2 regions of the Planococcus sp. TJ-302 genome follow, and region 1 is predicted to be linked to the other one. Evidence: riboswitches for the same ligand, from Rfam matches in the RefSeq annotation. Region 1 holds a riboswitch; the other holds the start of a gene.
What was found. A riboswitch is a leader RNA that binds a small molecule or an ion and turns the genes downstream of it on or off. The one in region 1 is predicted to bind S-adenosylmethionine.
Positions count from the first base shown of each region.

Region 2: it holds a riboswitch for S-adenosylmethionine, as region 1 does, so the genes downstream of both, AC4EHB_RS10435 (2,3-diketo-5-methylthiopentyl-1-phosphate enolase) here and AC4EHB_RS12185 (methionine ABC transporter ATP-binding protein) in region 1, are expected to answer to the same signal.

Region 1 covers NZ_JBZDOI010000002.1:254,474-262,535, forward strand. Annotated here, with positions in the region: gene AC4EHB_RS12175 (MetQ/NlpA family ABC transporter substrate-binding protein) at 1-258, opposite strand, end outside; gene AC4EHB_RS12180 (methionine ABC transporter permease) at 278-949, opposite strand; gene AC4EHB_RS12185 (methionine ABC transporter ATP-binding protein) at 939-1,952, opposite strand; SAM riboswitch class I at 2,024-2,132, opposite strand; gene AC4EHB_RS12190 (cation transporter dimerization domain-containing protein) at 2,357-2,620, opposite strand; gene AC4EHB_RS12195 (murein hydrolase activator EnvC family protein) at 2,798-4,339, opposite strand; gene AC4EHB_RS12200 (metal ABC transporter substrate-binding protein) at 5,134-6,078, opposite strand; gene AC4EHB_RS12205 (metal ABC transporter permease) at 6,103-6,963, opposite strand; gene AC4EHB_RS12210 (metal ABC transporter ATP-binding protein) at 6,966-7,706, opposite strand.
Region 2 covers NZ_JBZDOI010000001.1:2,141,617-2,149,678, forward strand. Annotated here, with positions in the region: gene AC4EHB_RS10410 (ABC transporter permease) at 1-5, opposite strand, end outside; gene AC4EHB_RS10415 (sugar ABC transporter ATP-binding protein) at 1-1,485, opposite strand, end outside; gene AC4EHB_RS10420 (sugar ABC transporter substrate-binding protein) at 1,548-2,630, opposite strand; gene mtnA (S-methyl-5-thioribose-1-phosphate isomerase) at 2,627-3,688, opposite strand; gene mtnK (S-methyl-5-thioribose kinase) at 3,688-4,872, opposite strand; SAM riboswitch class I at 4,950-5,104, opposite strand; SAM riboswitch class I at 5,706-5,815, shown strand; gene AC4EHB_RS10435 (2,3-diketo-5-methylthiopentyl-1-phosphate enolase) at 5,895-7,109, shown strand; gene AC4EHB_RS10440 (2-hydroxy-3-keto-5-methylthiopentenyl-1-phosphate phosphatase) at 7,115-7,780, shown strand; gene AC4EHB_RS10445 (methylthioribulose 1-phosphate dehydratase) at 7,777-8,062, shown strand, end outside.

The DNA.
Region 1 (8,062 bases):
CAAGTTGGCGTCGAGGTCGCCATTATCCAAGGCGTTATTCGGCTGAATGTAATCGCTGAATTCAACAATTTCCACTTCGTAGCCTTTTTCTTCAAGAGCTGGTTTGAATGCCTCGTTCAGCATGTCGCTATAAGGGCCGGCCGTTCCGCCGAGTTTGATGGATTTGCTGTCGGTGTTCGATTCTTCACCACCACCGCCGCATGCGGCGAGCAAGGCAAGCAGGATGAGCAGGATAGCTGGTAAGATGAATTTTTTCATGTGAGTTTCTCTCCTTTTATTATCGTTTGTCTATTGCTTTGGATGTCCAGTCTCCAAGTTGCTGAAGAATTTGGACGAGAACGATCAAGATGACGACGGTGACGATCATGATGGTATTGTCGTAGCGGTAATAACCGAAGCGGATCGCCAAATCGCCGATGCCGCCACCGCCTACGACTCCCGCCATAGCGGAGTAGGCAACCAAAGAGATGATTGTGATCGTGACGCCTTGGATGATGCCCGGCTTCGCTTCCGGCAACAGCACATCTTTGATGATCATCCACGGCGTAGCGCCGACCGCAACAGCGGCTTCAATGACCCCTTTATCGATTTCGCGCAGCGACGTTTCGACGATGCGGGCGAAAAATGGGATGGCTGCGACTGATAGCGATACGCTTGCTGCCGCTGGCCCGATGGTCGAGTCCACCAATAGCTTGGTCAACGGAATCAAAGCAACGAGCAGAATGATGAACGGAATCGACCGCACCATATTGACGGTAAATCCGAGAATCGATTTGATCACCCGGTTTTCCAGAAACAGCCCTTTGTCGGTGACAAACAACACGATGCCGAGCGGCAATCCGACGACAATGGCAATCGCGAGCGACACGCCGATCATGTATAAGGTTTCGCCGAATGCTTTTGAAATATCCGGCCATAATTCGATCATATGCTGAAAATCAAAGCCCATTTTTAATCACCTCCACTTTTGCGCCACGGCCTTCCATATAGGTGATGGCCCTCCTGATATTTTCCGGCTGCCCTTGGATTTCCATCAAGAACAAACCGAGCGGCTTTTCCTGTATATATTCGATGGTACCGTGGAGAAAGTTTCCTTTGACATCAAAATGCTGGACGGTATCGGTGATGACGCCTTCTCCGGCCACCGCTCCCTTGAACTGCACTTTGATGATGCTTCCTGTACACGCATCAAGAATCGGCTGCGGCACATCAAACGACACGACAGAAGAAATGAATTCCTTCGTTAAATCGGTTTTGGGATCCGAAAAGATGTCGTAGACTTCTCCTTCTTCGATGACCCTGCCGTCCTGCATGACCGCCATCCGATCGCAGATTTCTTTGACGACGTTCATTTCATGGGTGATGAGGACAATCGTGATGTTCAGTTCCCGGTTTATCTTTTTCAACAGCCGCAGGATCGACAGCGTGGTATTCGGGTCAAGCGCGGATGTGGCTTCGTCGCAAAGCAGGACCGACGGGTTGTTCGCCAACGCCCGTGCAATGCCGACGCGCTGCTTTTGCCCGCCGCTCAGCTGTGCGGGATAGACGTCTTTCTTATCCGCCAATCCGACCATGTCCAGCAATTCGTCGACCCGTTTCGCCGACTCTTCTTTTGGCCGCTTGGCCGCTTTCAGCGCAAACGCGACGTTTTCGCCGACCGTCTTTTGGCTGATCAAATAGAAATGCTGAAAGATCATGCCGATTTTCAGCCGTGCCTGCCGAAGCTTTTCGCCGCGAAGGTGGGTCAGGTTCAAGCCGTCCACTTCAATTTCGCCGCTTGTCGGCTGTTCCAATAAATTCATGCAGCGCAGCAGCGAACTTTTCCCCGCTCCCGAGTAGCCGACGATGCCGAAAATTTCGCCTTCGTTAATGGTCAGCGTGACGTTGTCTACGCCGGTCACCAGACCTCTTTTCGTTTTATAGTCTTTTGATAGGTTTTGTATGCTGATCATGATGGTCCTCCTCTTTCCTACCAATAAAAAAATGCCTCTTTCATATAGAAAGAGGCACCGTAAATGGAATTGGTTTATCTTTCAGAATGAAATCATTCTGCAGGATTTAGCACCTTCCCAGCTCGTGCTGGGGGTTGCTGGACGTCTTCGGGCCTGTCCCTCGGTCTCTCTTGATAATGTTCCATATGAAGTTGTGTATTGGCTTGGATTTAATAGTATAGGACATCCTAAATGCTGTCAAACCTTTTTTTGAAAGTAATTGCTGTTTTCGAAATTGTTAGACCAGCTTCAGAAGGCGAATTTATTTCGTATTTTTTATTTTGATTGTGAGAATGGGTATGCTCGCTCCCCCTCCTTTCCTACCCCCACTATCAATTTGGATCCCAGCTCCAAAAAGCTTGGAACTATTCATTTACCCCTTCCATCTCTATTGTAGAAAATCCAATATTTAGTTCAGCTGTTGCTTCCCTAACAAGTTGTTCAATGGTTCGGGCATCTTCAAGTCCGTCCCTTTTTGCATAGAGGTGGACGTTCATTGCGTTCTCTTCTCCGTCAATTGACCAAATGCGCAATTGCTGAACCGATTGGTCTCCAGGTATTTTTTCTAATTCCAACCGGACGCTTTTCAAATCGATATTTTCGTATACGCCTTCAAGGAAACATGTCATTCATTGATAACTAGCCAAATGGCTCCATTATATTTCAATGCGTGTATCCGACTATCAAACTAACGGAATTCGCCAGATTTAGTTTTGAATTCCGTCAACTTTTTTATCAAAAGATTTCCAAAACCAAAGTCAAAAAAAAAACAGCATGCTTTAGTTAAAAGCACGCCGTTTTCACTATTATTGTAGATAATTCATTGGATTTACCGCATTAGAACGCGATCCGTTCCATGAACCAATATGAATTTCAAAATGTAGATGCGGACCGGTCGAGCGTCCTGTCGAACCAAGCAAACCGACCGTTTGGCCTTGTGAAACGGCTTGGCCAGCTGATACGCTAATCGCGTTCATGTGAGCGTAAACAGTCGCATAGGATTGGCCATTGATCGAATGGGTAAGAATGACGACATTTCCGTATCCACCCATCACGCCGGCAAAAGAAACATAACCGGACGCTGACGCAGAAATCGGTGTGCCGGTAGCATTTGCTATATCTTGCCCTAAATGCGATTCAGCACCTTCTCCGATATCCCGTCCACCGTAGCCGGATGAGTATCGGCCAGCAACCGGTCTGATAAACATTGCTCCAGAAGAAGGAGCAACTGCGGCTGCAGGGATTGGGCTTACAGAAGGACTTTCTGTTATCGCTGCCGGAACAGCTGAAGCCTTGGAACTGCTGGCAGCTTCCCGAGCCTCTGCAGCGCGTGCTTCTTCAGCAGCGGCCTGTGCTAACGCCTCTTCTTCTGCCGATTGAGCGAGTGCCTCTGCTTCATCTTTTGCTGTGGCTTGAGCGCGCGCTTCTTCAGCTGCTTGTGCTCGTGCTTCTGCAACAGCTTGTGCTCGTGCTTCTGCAACAGCCTGTGCTCGTGCCTCTGCCGCCGCAGCTTGTGCCCGTGCTTCTGCAGCAGCTTTTTCAGCTGCTATTTTTCGAAGACGTTCTTCTTCCGCTTTTCTTGCAATTTCAGCCAAGCGGGCTTGCTCATCAGCGATTTGTTTTTCCAAGTCTTCGCTGATTTCGATTACTTCACTGAATTTAATCTCTAGGCTGCCTTTTTCTGTCGCTAACCTTTGTTGTTCGGCTTCCAGCTCATTTACCAGGCCGGCTTGCTCTTTTTTCTGTCCATCAAACGAAGCTTTTAACCCGACCAGTTCCGAACGGCGTGTTTCCTGGTCATTAAGCTTGCTTTCAACTTGCGTTTTTTGTTCGGCCAATGCTTTTTTGTCATCCGCCTGATTTTGCATAATCTCACGATCCGCTTCAATCAGCGCGTTGACTGCAGAAAAACGGTCAATGAAATCAACGAAACTATTGGCGCCAAGCAGGACGTCGAGATATTCGACCGATCCCCCGCTTAATTGGATGGCACGAGCCCGTTCCTTAAGCAGTCCTGTACGCTCCGCAATCTTTTGTTCAAGTTCTTCAATCGATTTTCTCAATTCATCGATTTCGGATTTTGTCCCTTTGATTTCGGATTGCACCTGATTGATCTTTGCTTCTGTTTCGGTAATTTGGGTATTCAAATCTGCTATTTTCGCCGCAAGCTGCTCCAATTTCGTAGCATTCTGATTGAGTTGCCCCTCTTTTTCATTGATGCCCGAATTTAGTTCGCTTTGCTGTTGCTGGGCTTCTTGTTTTTTCTCTTCTAATTTATCCAGGTTATCTGCATTAGCCGTTGGGACTAAAATGGATATGGCTAATATTGAAGATAAACTGGTCATCATCCATTTCGAAATCAAGTATTTTTTCCCCTTCCGATATCTTTCTGATATTGCTATATATGATTGATAATAATGTAAGAAAGTATTTTCTATGTGTAGAAATCTATTAATTGGCTTAGAAATAATCTTATGTAAGAGTTTACTTCTCAAACCTCTAACCCACTTAGTATATCAGTTAAACCTCTACCACTGATTACAGCCATATTTCAATTTCTTCTATTTGTGAAATATTTCTGTATTATTTTAACTATTCTAATTATTGAAGAAAGATAGCGTAAAGGGATAATAGCTTCCTAGGAGGTAATCTAATGGATAATACTTGGAACAAAACTATTTATAAATTATAGTGGCCTGTTTATGATGTGATTTTTAAAGTTGAATATTTTTTAGAAGCGCGCAAAAATGTAACTTTTTAAGTCCGTATGAATAGGCAATCCACTCAACTTCCCAATAAAAATACACCCTTATTCGTTAGATGGTCGTCTAACAATAAAGGTGTATTTTAGATGCAGAGATAGGGGCACATGTTTTTTTGCCGCGGGCGTCACCGCTGTTTTGCTTCATATCGAGAAATCTCTTAGCGGAGGCGCGTCAAGGGACTAGGCAAGGAGATGGCCAAATGCAATTTGGACCATTTCCTTTGCTTCGAAGCTAGCGCAGCGATGCAACGCTTTTTCATGTCCCGAAGCTAGCGTAGCCGGGACAGAAACAATCGTCTTTGCTCTGCCCAAAGCGCCCAAAGCGGTTTATCAATATCAACATATTTTGTTCAACTTATAACCGCTAAAATATTCCCTTTAGTTAGTCAGCCCATTCAAAATAGTGTCGATATTCCATTCCATCATTTTGATATACGTATCGCCTTCTTCTCCTGGTTTCCCAATCGAATCGGTGAATACTTTCCCTTTGATTTCCATCCCGGTTTCTCTTGAGACCGCTTCCATGCTGCGAGGGTCGATACTGGTTTCTAAAAATAAGCCTTCGATATTCTGTTCTTCAATAAGGTCCACTATATGCGTAATCTGCTTGGGTGTTCCTTGATTTTCCTGATTGATTTCCCAAATATATTCTGCTTGGAAATCATACGCTTGGCTGAAATATTTAAATGCGCCTTCGCTCGTTACAAAAGTACGTTGCTCTTCTGGAATTTCGCTATACCGTTCAATGGCATTTTGATGAAGCGCTTCTAACTCGCCAATATAGGCTTCCGCATTTTGCTCGTATTCTTCCGCATGTTCCGGATCGATCTTAATGAATGCGTCCCTTGCATTTTCTGCGTATTTAATGCCATTTTGCACATCAAGCCAGGCATGAGGATCTTCTTCGCCTTCTTTGCCTTCAGTCGTCAAAAACATTGGCTCGACCCCTTTGCTTAGTGCAAATACGGGTGCATCCTCTCCTGTTTTGCCAGCAGTGTCCAGGAGTTTTTCAAACCAGGAATTCCCTGCTTCAAGATTCAAGCCGTTATAGAAGACGGCATCGGCATCGGTTGTTTTTTGTACATCCCTTGGCAGCGGATCGTATTCATGCGGATTGGATCCGACCGGAGCCAAGCTATGAATCTCCACCCGGTCTCCTCCTACATTTCGGACAATATCGTAAATAATGGAGTAGGTGGTGACTACCTGTATGGTATTTTCATTTTCGCTTGCCGCGTTGTTTTGGTATGGATCGCTTCCACACCCTCCCAAAGCAAGAAGCAATAAAAGACTAATAACTAAAAACTGCTTATGATTTCTCATCGGTATGCTCCCCTTTTGTAAATTTTAAGTCATCAACTTGTTCTGTTTTTTCTTGGCACTCAGTTCTCTCCAAATCACCCCTTGTTTAGGAGAAAACAGGAAAGCCAAAAAGAATAGCGCTGTTGCTGCAAGTACAATCGTAGCGCCTGACGCCAAATTATAAGTGAAGCTGAAATACAGGCCGATGACAGAAGCACTTGCTCCTATGGCAGCTGAGAGAAAAATCATCACCGATAACCGATCTGTCAGCAGATAAGCAGTTGCCGCCGGCGTAATGAGCATGGCTACGACCAGTACAATACCAACTGTCTGCAAAGAAGCGACTGTCACCATCGTCAGCAGCGTCATTAAGAAATAATGGATGAGCCTCACTGGAAGCCCGTAAACTTCTGCCATTGTCGGATCAAAAGATGTGACAAGAAGCTCTTTGTAAAAAAGATAAACCGCGGCTAATACAAGCACTCCGGTACCGAGCGTGATCCACATATCCGATGGCCGGACTGCCAATACATTGCCAAACAAAATATGATACAAATCCGTGCTGCTTTCGAGTACTGTAATCAGGATAACGCCTAAAGCGAATGCAGCTGTAAACATGATGCCGATTGATGTATCTTGTTTGATGCGGCTGTTTTGGCTGACAAAGCCGATTCCGATTGCGGTTAAAACCCCTGTGAACACAGCACCAAAGAAGAAATTAATGCCCAGTGCATAGGCGATGGCCACTCCCGGCAACACCGCATGTGAAATCGCATCTCCCATCAATGCCATGCCGCGTAAAATGATAAAGCAGCCGATGACGCCGCAAATGACGCCGACCATGATAGAAGTCATTAACGCCTTTTGCAAAAAGTCATATTGGATAATCCCCTCGATAAAAGCCATGATCAGCTCACCCCTACTTCATGCAAAAAGGACAATTCTCGTTCGTACGCTTTCAGGATGATTTCTGGACGCAATACTTCCTGAGGGTTTCCGAAATGAATTACCTGTTTGTTCAGTAACAGTAATTGATCAAAATAATCATTCGCTTTGCTTAAATCATGGTGGATGACTACTACCGTTTTCCCTTGATCTTTTAAATCTTTCAAAAGATTGATAATCGTTTCTTCGCTAGAAACGTCAATGCCGACAAAAGGTTCATCCAAAAAGAACAGGTCGGCATTTTGTGCTAGCGCTCGTGCGAGAAATACGCGCTGTTGCTGGCCCCCGGAAAGTTCCCCGATTTGTCGATCTGCAAATTTCTCCATGCCCACTTGTTCCAAACACGCGTAAGCCCACTCTTTTTCTTTTTTCTTTGGACGCTTGAATAGCCCCAGAGTCGGATAAGTTCCGATCAAGACGGTATCAAGAACATGGATGGGAAAATCCCAGTCAAACTCGCTTCGCTGCGGAACGTACGCGATTTTTTTGCGGTTCTCCTTCAACGTACTTCCCAATATCTCAATGCTGCCCTTATCAATCGGCACGAGGTTCAATAATGCCTTTAACAGAGTCGACTTCCCAGCACCGTTAGGCCCGATAATTCCTAAGATGTTTCCTTGTTCAACCCTTAAATCAATTTCTTGGATCGCTGCTTTGCCGTGGTAAGAGACGTGGACATTTTTTAATACGAGTGCATAAGCCATTTTATTCCCTCCCGACATTGTTTGTTGCTAGTTGAATTGTTTTTCCTAAAGGAAACTTTTTAATAGTTTATTCCTTTTTCTGATAATTGTAAATAGAAAAGATTCCTTCATTTCTATATTTTTTCATTATATTGAACCTGAAAATCGGATTGAAGAAGAATTTTTCTTGGACGCTCTGGTGCTGCTTGGCTAATAGCAAAAAAGCACAAAGGGCTAAAGACTAGCCCTTTGTGCTTTTCATTTTATTGGATCTTACTTCTTACTTTTGCAGACATCTTGCCCCTCCCATAAGTTCATTTGAGATGAGTTCTTATCTTTTATATACGAATTGGTAAATTTCAAGTTTTACTTTATGT
Region 2 (8,062 bases), on a different contig from region 1:
TGCATATAATAAAATCCTTTCCTGGGTCGCTTCTTGCCGTGAAAACTCCTTCACGATCTGACCATTGTACATTACTAAAATCCGATCGGAGATGCCGATCGCTTCATGAATTTCACTGGAAAAATAAATGCAGCTTTTGCCGCTTGAAGCCAATTGGCGGATCAATTTGAAAATATCCACCTTTGCGCCGATATCGACGCCTTTGGTCGGTTCGTCGAATAGGTAAAGCCTGGAATCGAGCGACATCCATTTGCCAATTGCCACTTTCTGTTGATTGCCGCCGCTTAAATGGATGAGCGGCGTCTCGGTGTTGTCGGTCTTGATTTGGAGGCGTCCGATGATGTCTTTGGCAAACGCCCTTTCCGCTCTTTTGTCCATGAAGAACTTCGGCGAAAATCTTCGGAGGTTCGGGAAAGATGCATTGGCCGACAGCGATTCCTGGACGAACAAGCCTTCTTTGCGCCGTTCTTCCGGTACCAGCGCGACGCCTGCCTTGATGGCATCTGATGGATGCTTCAACTTCAAAAGTTTGCCGCCGAGGCTAATGCTTCCGGAGGTGAGCTTCGATTCTCCGAACAGTGCTTTCGCCAATTCGGTTTTGCCCGCTCCGACCAATCCGACGACGCCGACAATTTCGCCAGCCGCTGCGCTGAACGATAGATTTTTCAATTTGCCTTCGTCAGACAAACCTTCCACCGTCAATTGCGGTGCGCCGATTTCATGGTCGCGGTGCACCAATTCATTGCTCAGTTTTGCGCCGAGCATTGATTCGACGACTTCTTCCTGTGAAACAGCCTTAGCATCAAAGGTCTGAACCCATTTACCTTCAGCCATGACGGTGATGCGGTCGCCGATTTCAAACACTTCCGGCAGCCGGTGCGAGATGAAAATACAGCCGACGCCTTGGGCTTTCAAACTTTCGATAACTGAAAATAATTTTGCCGATTCGTGCAGCGACAGCGGTGCGGTGGGTTCATCGAAGATAATGATTTTGGCCGAATGGACCAGTGCCCTTGCGATCAGCACCAGCTGTTTTTCAGCTAAGGTCAGATCGGCCGCTTTTTGGCCGACTGCGATGTTGTCCGACTGCAGCTCTTTCAAAACCCTGCGCGCATCGTCGTAGAGTTTCTTTTGGGAGATAAAAAAAGAGCTCCCTCCAGCAAACGTATCGAGGAGGATATTTTCTGCCACAGACAATTCAGCGACGATGGCCGTGTCTACTTCCTGATAGACCGTATAAATCCCTTGCTCTTTTGCCTCTTTCGGCGAACGCAGCCGCAGCGGCGAGCCGTTCAACGTTATTTCCCCTTCGTCCTGGCTGTAGACGCCTGATAAAATCTTCATCAATGTGCTTTTCCCGGCTCCATTAACCCCGAGCAAGGCATGGACTTCGCCCCTTTGAAGGCTGAACTGTGCTTGCTCCAAAGCCGTGACATTGCCGAATGATTTGCGGATAGCCGTCATTTCCAGCAGCGGTTGCTCCATCTGCCCGCCTCCTTTCTTAGAAAAGAGCTGCCCCGCCATGCAGGACAGCTCCGTTGCGTTTTTTAATTGCCTTCAAGTTCCTTCAAATCATCTGTATAGCCTTGGTCGCTCGCGCCCCATCCTTCAATATACTCGCTCAATTCATTCGTTGTAATCGCTTCTGTTGGAAGTTTTTCAGCATCCACGAATACCGGATCCAGCACCACTTTTTCTTCCGGTGTTTCGCCATTGATCAATTGGTATGCATAGCGGACCTGGATGCGCCCGATGTCCATCGGATCAACTGCAGCTGAAGCCACCCAAGGGCTGTTTTCTTTTTGGATCATCTGCAAATCTTCATCGCTCATGTCGATGCCGTACACTTTAATGTCTGTGCGCCCCGCCTGTTCAATCGCGCGCACTGCACCTTTTGCAAATTCGTCCCACGCTGCCCAAACAGCTGTAATGTCACCTTCGTTCGGGTATTGTTTCAAAACCGCTTCCATCTGTGCCTGTGTATCTAGAGCGGTGTTTTTAGTCGCTCCGCCAAATGCCGTAATTTCTTTGATGCCCGGGTTATCCGTTAAGAATTTTTCATAAGCTACTTGGCGGCGTTCCATCGGCGCAAAGCCCGCTACCCAGATTTTCACGATGTTCGCTTCGCCGCCGCTGTCTTCAGCTAAACGTTCCAATGTCATTTCAGCCATTTTCTGGTCGCCTTGCTCAAGAGAAACAACGCCTTCTACATCTACGCCTGCATCAAATGCCACAACCGGAATGCCTTGTTCCACTGCTTTTTCAACGCCTTGGTTCAATGCTTCTTTCGTGCCGTGATCGATCAAGATGGCATCAAAGCCTTGGTTGATCGCCGCATCCAGGTTCGATGCCATTTTCGCCAAATCGCCTTCAGAAGTGAAGACTGTCACGCTGCCGCCGAATTTTCCGGCCTGCTCTTTTACCCCTTCAATATATTGGGCAGAAAACGTCCCGAGGTTGATTTGCATGATCAATGCTACTTTTTTGCCGGATAACGGGTGGTCCGATGCTTCCGCTTTTGTTGCGTCTGACGTGCCTTCTTCGCTGACTTCCCCTTTTGGCTGGCAAGCTGCTAAAAAGGCACTGAGGATCAATAATAAGGCGATGAATAAAAGCGATTGTTTTTTCATGAATTTGCTCCTTTTCCTGTGTAAGCGCCGAGAACGGCAGGTATATTTTTTTTGTAATCCGGGGTGATGGCCCCTTGTTCGGTGATGATGGCTTTGATCAGCCGTGCCGGTGTGACATCGAAAGCGGGATTGAATACTTTCGTGCCTTCCGGCGCTATTTGTATGCCGGCAATATGCGTGATTTCTTCCGCTTTGCGTTCCTCGATTGGAATTTCTCGGCCGGAAGAAATGGATAAGTCGAATGTCGATGCCGGTGCCGCTACATAAAACGGAATGCCGTACGCATCAGCGAGCAGCGCTAAATTCAAAGTGCCGATTTTGTTCGCGGTGTCGCCGTTCGCAGCAATGCGGTCGGCTCCGACAATGATCGCTTCAATATTTTTTGCACCAATCGTGTGGGCGGCCATGCTGTCAGTGATCAGCGTAACGTCGACGCCCGATTGCTGCAGCTCCCACACCGTCAGCCGGGACCCTTGAAAAACCGGACGCGTTTCACAAGCATAAACTTCAAATTGCCGTCCTAGTTCGCTGCCCAGATGAAACGGCGCCAACGCTGTGCCGTATTTTGCAGTAGCGATTGACCCGGCGTTGCAAATCGTCATGACGCGCGTTTTGCCTTCCAATAAAGACAGGCCGTATTCGCCGATTTTCCGGCCTGCCGCTTCGTCTTCTTCATGGATGCGCACCGCTTCTTCAAGCAACAGCACTTTTCCTTGCTCGACGGTTGCAGCACCTTTCACTTTTGCCGTCAGCCGCTTTAGCGCCCATACCAGATTGACCGCTGTCGGGCGCGAGCTGCCCAAATGCGCCGCGTCTTTTTCAACCAAATGGAAAAAAGTTTGGAGTTCATCCGTGTCGTGGCGGACTGCAGCTAGCGCCAATCCATACGCAGCCGCTATACCGATTGCCGGCGCGCCGCGTACTTTCAGCGTCAAAATTGCTTCATAGACGTCTTCCAAGGTTTCCAGCGCCACGTACTCGATCACATGAGGCAGTTTCTGCTGGTCCAAAATCGTCAGCTTGCCGTCTTTCCAGGAAATTGATAACGGGATCGCCATTATTCCGCCTCCCCGATTAACGCTGTTACTTCGTAGATGCTTTTCACTTCAGCACGCTGCAAAATCAGCTTTTCGCCAAACTGCAATGCCCTTTTTTTCAATTCAATACGGCGGCCAGTGTCCTCGATGCCGTCGAGGTCTTTAACATGCGCCAGGCCGATTGTCCGGCGGATCAGTTCACAACCCGCAAAGCCCAGTGCATCCCGGAAAATCTTCTCGATGATGAATTCGCGATAGCCTTCCGTTCCTTGATAAGCTTCAATGCCTTTGTTTTCCCAAAGGGCCGTGAATCTTGCTTCAAACGTTTCCCACGTGCGTTCAATATGCGAATGGATCACTGTGCGCTGGTCTCCGCTGCGCGTCAGTGATTGGAAAATCAAATTTGCGAGAAACAAGCCGACATCAAAGCCGATCGGCCCGTAATAAGCGAATTCCGGATCGATAACCTTCGTTTCGCTGTCGCTGGCGAAGATGCTGCCGGTATGGAGATCGCCGTGCAGCAGCGCTTCCGCTTCAGTCAAAAAACTAAACTTCAACTTCGCCGCTTCCAACTGAAGCGCTTTGTTAGCCCATCGCGCTTCCACAGCCTCTTTCAGCTCCGGCTCGAAATCATTGGTTTCATTATCAAAAAACGGGTCTGTAAAAATCAGGTCTTCGGTAATCTTGCACAGCTCCGGATTCGAGAAAGCCGCAGCGAGCTTTTTCTTTTCAAATGGATGAAGCGCAAAATCCGATGTCTGGAACAAGGTGCGCGCCAAGTATTCGCCGATATCCGTCGACAGCTGCGGATACGCCTTTCCGGCAATCAAGCCTTCGCGGGCAATCGTCAAATGCGATAAATCTTCCATGACCGTCAAAGCCAATACCGCATCCGTGGCATAAACAGCCGGCACCAGATTCGGCACGAATTCACCGTGTTTCCGAAGGGCATCTGCCTCGATCTGTGCGCGCTGCAACGTCAGCGGCCAGCTTTCGCCGACGACTTTCGCATACGGCAGCGCCTGTTTCAAAATAACGCTCTTGCCGCTTTCCTGATCCGTCACGCGGAATACGTAATTCAAGTTGCCATCGCCGATTTCGTCGCATTGCAATGCCGCGCCAGCCGGGAATGGATAATGCGTTCTCGCAAGCTCAATGGCGGACTCTACTGTCAATTCTTCGTATTGTTTAGCTGCTGTTGCCATATGTCATCTACCTTTCGAATGCAAAATAAAAAGCCTCTTTCCCAAAAGAAAGAGGCTCAGAAATATAGATTCCATGCCTCTTATCTTTCAGAAATGTACATTTCTGATGGAATTAGCACCGTGCCTTGCGGGATTTTCATCCCGGCGCTGAAGCGCCCCTTCTCACGAAGGTATTACGGTCGGTTGCTGGGCGTCATAGGGCCAATTTCCCTCTGCCTGCTCTTGATAAGAGTTTTTAATGCGTATGTGTATGCTGTTTGAAAAGAATCCTATCATGGTTCAGAATTGAGTGTCAATAACTTTTTTCAATATTCCTTTTCATTTCGCTTCAGGCGGACGCTTACCGCGGGGTGGGCATGGAGCCTCCATTGACCCACTGATCCCGCAGGAAAGGCTAGGCTAGGCCTAGCCTTTGCGACGAAGCTAGCGCAGCGATGCAGGAGCAGTATGTTTGCCCTCGCCGCCTTACGCTGCATTCAAAGATATATTTTAATACAGAATCATTTCTTTTAACGAAGAACATGAAAGACACACTTTCTGAAGTTGCTTTCGATTCTCGAGATATGGAGCAAAACAGCGGAGAAAACCTTACTGCTCCTGTCTCTGCATCGCTGCGCTAGCTTCGAGACATTAAAGTGCGTTGCAGTGCTGCGCACTTCGTCGCAAAGGCATTGCCCCAATGCTTGGGTCCATGCCTTCGCAGCTGTTTTGCGGAATATCGGTCGAATATTCAGACTGCCTCTCATCCACAATTTACAGATAATTATTGACAGAAAGTTTTAATCGTGGAATAATCAGAATTACTTTGTATATCGAAACCAATTGAATACGCATTCTTATTCAGAGCAGGTGGAGGGACAAGCCCTATGACACCCGGCAACCGGTCCAGCAATGGACACGGTGCTAATTCTTGCAGCCCGTTTGACAGGCTGAGAAATAAGAAGTTGTTAAGCCCATTAACCTCTTCTTGTTTGAAGAGGTTTTTTTATGTTTTCAATCAATGTAAACGGAGTGTGGATAATTTGAGCAGATTGACAGCTACTTACCAGCTTTACGGAAAACCCGGCTCTTTCAAGAAAAAGGCGGAAGGCATCGCGCTTGGCTTGACGATCGGCTCGTGGACCGATTTGCCGTTGCTTGAGCAGGAGCAATTAAAACAGCATAAAGGCGAGGTGGTCTCGGTCACCGAGTTTGATGATGCACCGCATCCGCTGAAACCGGGACTGATTCGCGCCGAAGCGCAAATCTCTTATCCGAGCGCAAATTTCTCGCCGGACCTGCCCGCCATCCTGACGACGGTGTTTGGAAAGTTGTCGCTCGACGGCGAAGTGAAGCTGCTTGATTTGGCGTTCGACGATGAACTGCTTGGGCATTTCCCCGGGCCGCATTTCGGTATCGAAGGCGTCCGCAGTTTGATCGGCGTCCATGACCGCCCGCTTGTTATGAGTATTTTCAAAGGTGTGATCGGCCGGGACTTGGAATTTTTGAAAGCCCAGCTCCGCCAGCAGGCGCTTGGCGGCGTCGATCTTGTGAAAGACGACGAAATCCTTTTTGACAATCCGTTGACGCCATTTGAGCAGCGGATTACTGCTGGCAAAAGCGTGCTGCAGAGCGTATTCGAAGAAACGGGCCACCGCACTTTGTATGCCGTGAACCTTTCAGGGCGCACATCTACACTTCGCGACAAAGCGAAAAAAGCGCGAGAACTGGGGGCTGACGCGTTGCTCTTCAATGTCCACGCTTATGGGCTCGACGTTCTGCAGGAATTGGCGGAAGACACGGACATTCAGCTTCCATTGATGGCCCATCCGGCATTCAGCGGGGCGTTCACTTCTTCTCCGACTTACGGATTAGCGACAGCGCTCGCACTCGGCAAATTGACGCGCATTGCCGGAGCGGACTTCTCGTTGTTCCCCTCCCCTTACGGCAGTGTTGCACTTGAAAAAAGCCAGGCCTTGGCGCTTGGCGAAGAGCTTGTGAAAGCAAGCGCGTTGAAACGCTCTTTCCCGGTGCCTTCAGCTGGCATTCATCCCGGCCTCGTGCCGCAGCTGTTCGAAGATTTCGGTATTGACAGCATCATTAACGCAGGCGGCGGCGTCCACGGCCATCCGGACGGCGCGGCAGGCGGCGGCAAAGCATTCCGCCAGGCAATTGACGCCGTGCTTAACGAACATTCACTTGCCGAAGCAGCAAAACAAAATCATGAATTAAAAACAGCATTGGATATATGGGGGTAACAACCATGAATAAAACGGTCATCTTCTGTGATTTTGACGGCACCATCACCAATTCAGACAACATCATCGCCATCCTCCAGCATTTTGATCCGCCGGGATGGAATCCGATAAAAGACCAAATCCTGTCTCAGGAAATATCCATCCGCGACGGCGTTGCGCAAATGTTCTCGCTGCTGCCTGCAGCAAAAAAAAATGAAATTATCAAGTTTGTCTTGGAACAGGCGCAAATCCGTGAAGGTTTCGCCGATTTTGTCGCCTATACACGCGAACGCGAAATTCCTCTTTATGTCGTCAGCGGCGGCATCGACTTTTTTGTCCATCCGCTCATTAAACCGTTTGGCCCTTTTTCCGGCGTTTATTGCAACGAAGCGGATTTCTCGGGCGAGTCGATCCGCCTTGAATTTCCACATGGCTGCGACGAACAATGCCCGAGCCAGGGCTGCGGCTGCTGCAAGCCCTCGATCATTCGCCAATTGCTCGAGGACGGCGCACAAAGCATCGTCATCGGTGATTCCATCAGTGATTTAGAAGCGGCGAAGCAAGCCGATTTCGTCATCGCGCGCGACTATCTTGTTGGGAAATGCGAAGAGCTTGACCTGCCGTACAAGCCATTTGAAAACTTCCATGACGTCATGTCGATCATCGATGAAAAACTGGGGGTGAAGTCATGACCGCATTCCTGGAAAGATGGCAGGAACTCGCAGACATCAAAGACGAATTGGCATTGCGCGATTGGTTTATGGGAACGAGCGGAAACCTGGCAATTAAAGTTCAGGACGCGCCGCTGGAATTTCTCGTGACAGCGAGCGGCAAAGACAAGCGTAAACGCACATCCGAGGATTTCCTGCTGGTGAATGCGGACGGCAAAGCGGTGGAAGAAACGCCGCTGAAGCCTTCAGCTGAAACGTTGCTGCATTGTGCAGTCTATGCCAAGACCGGTGCGGGCTGCAGCC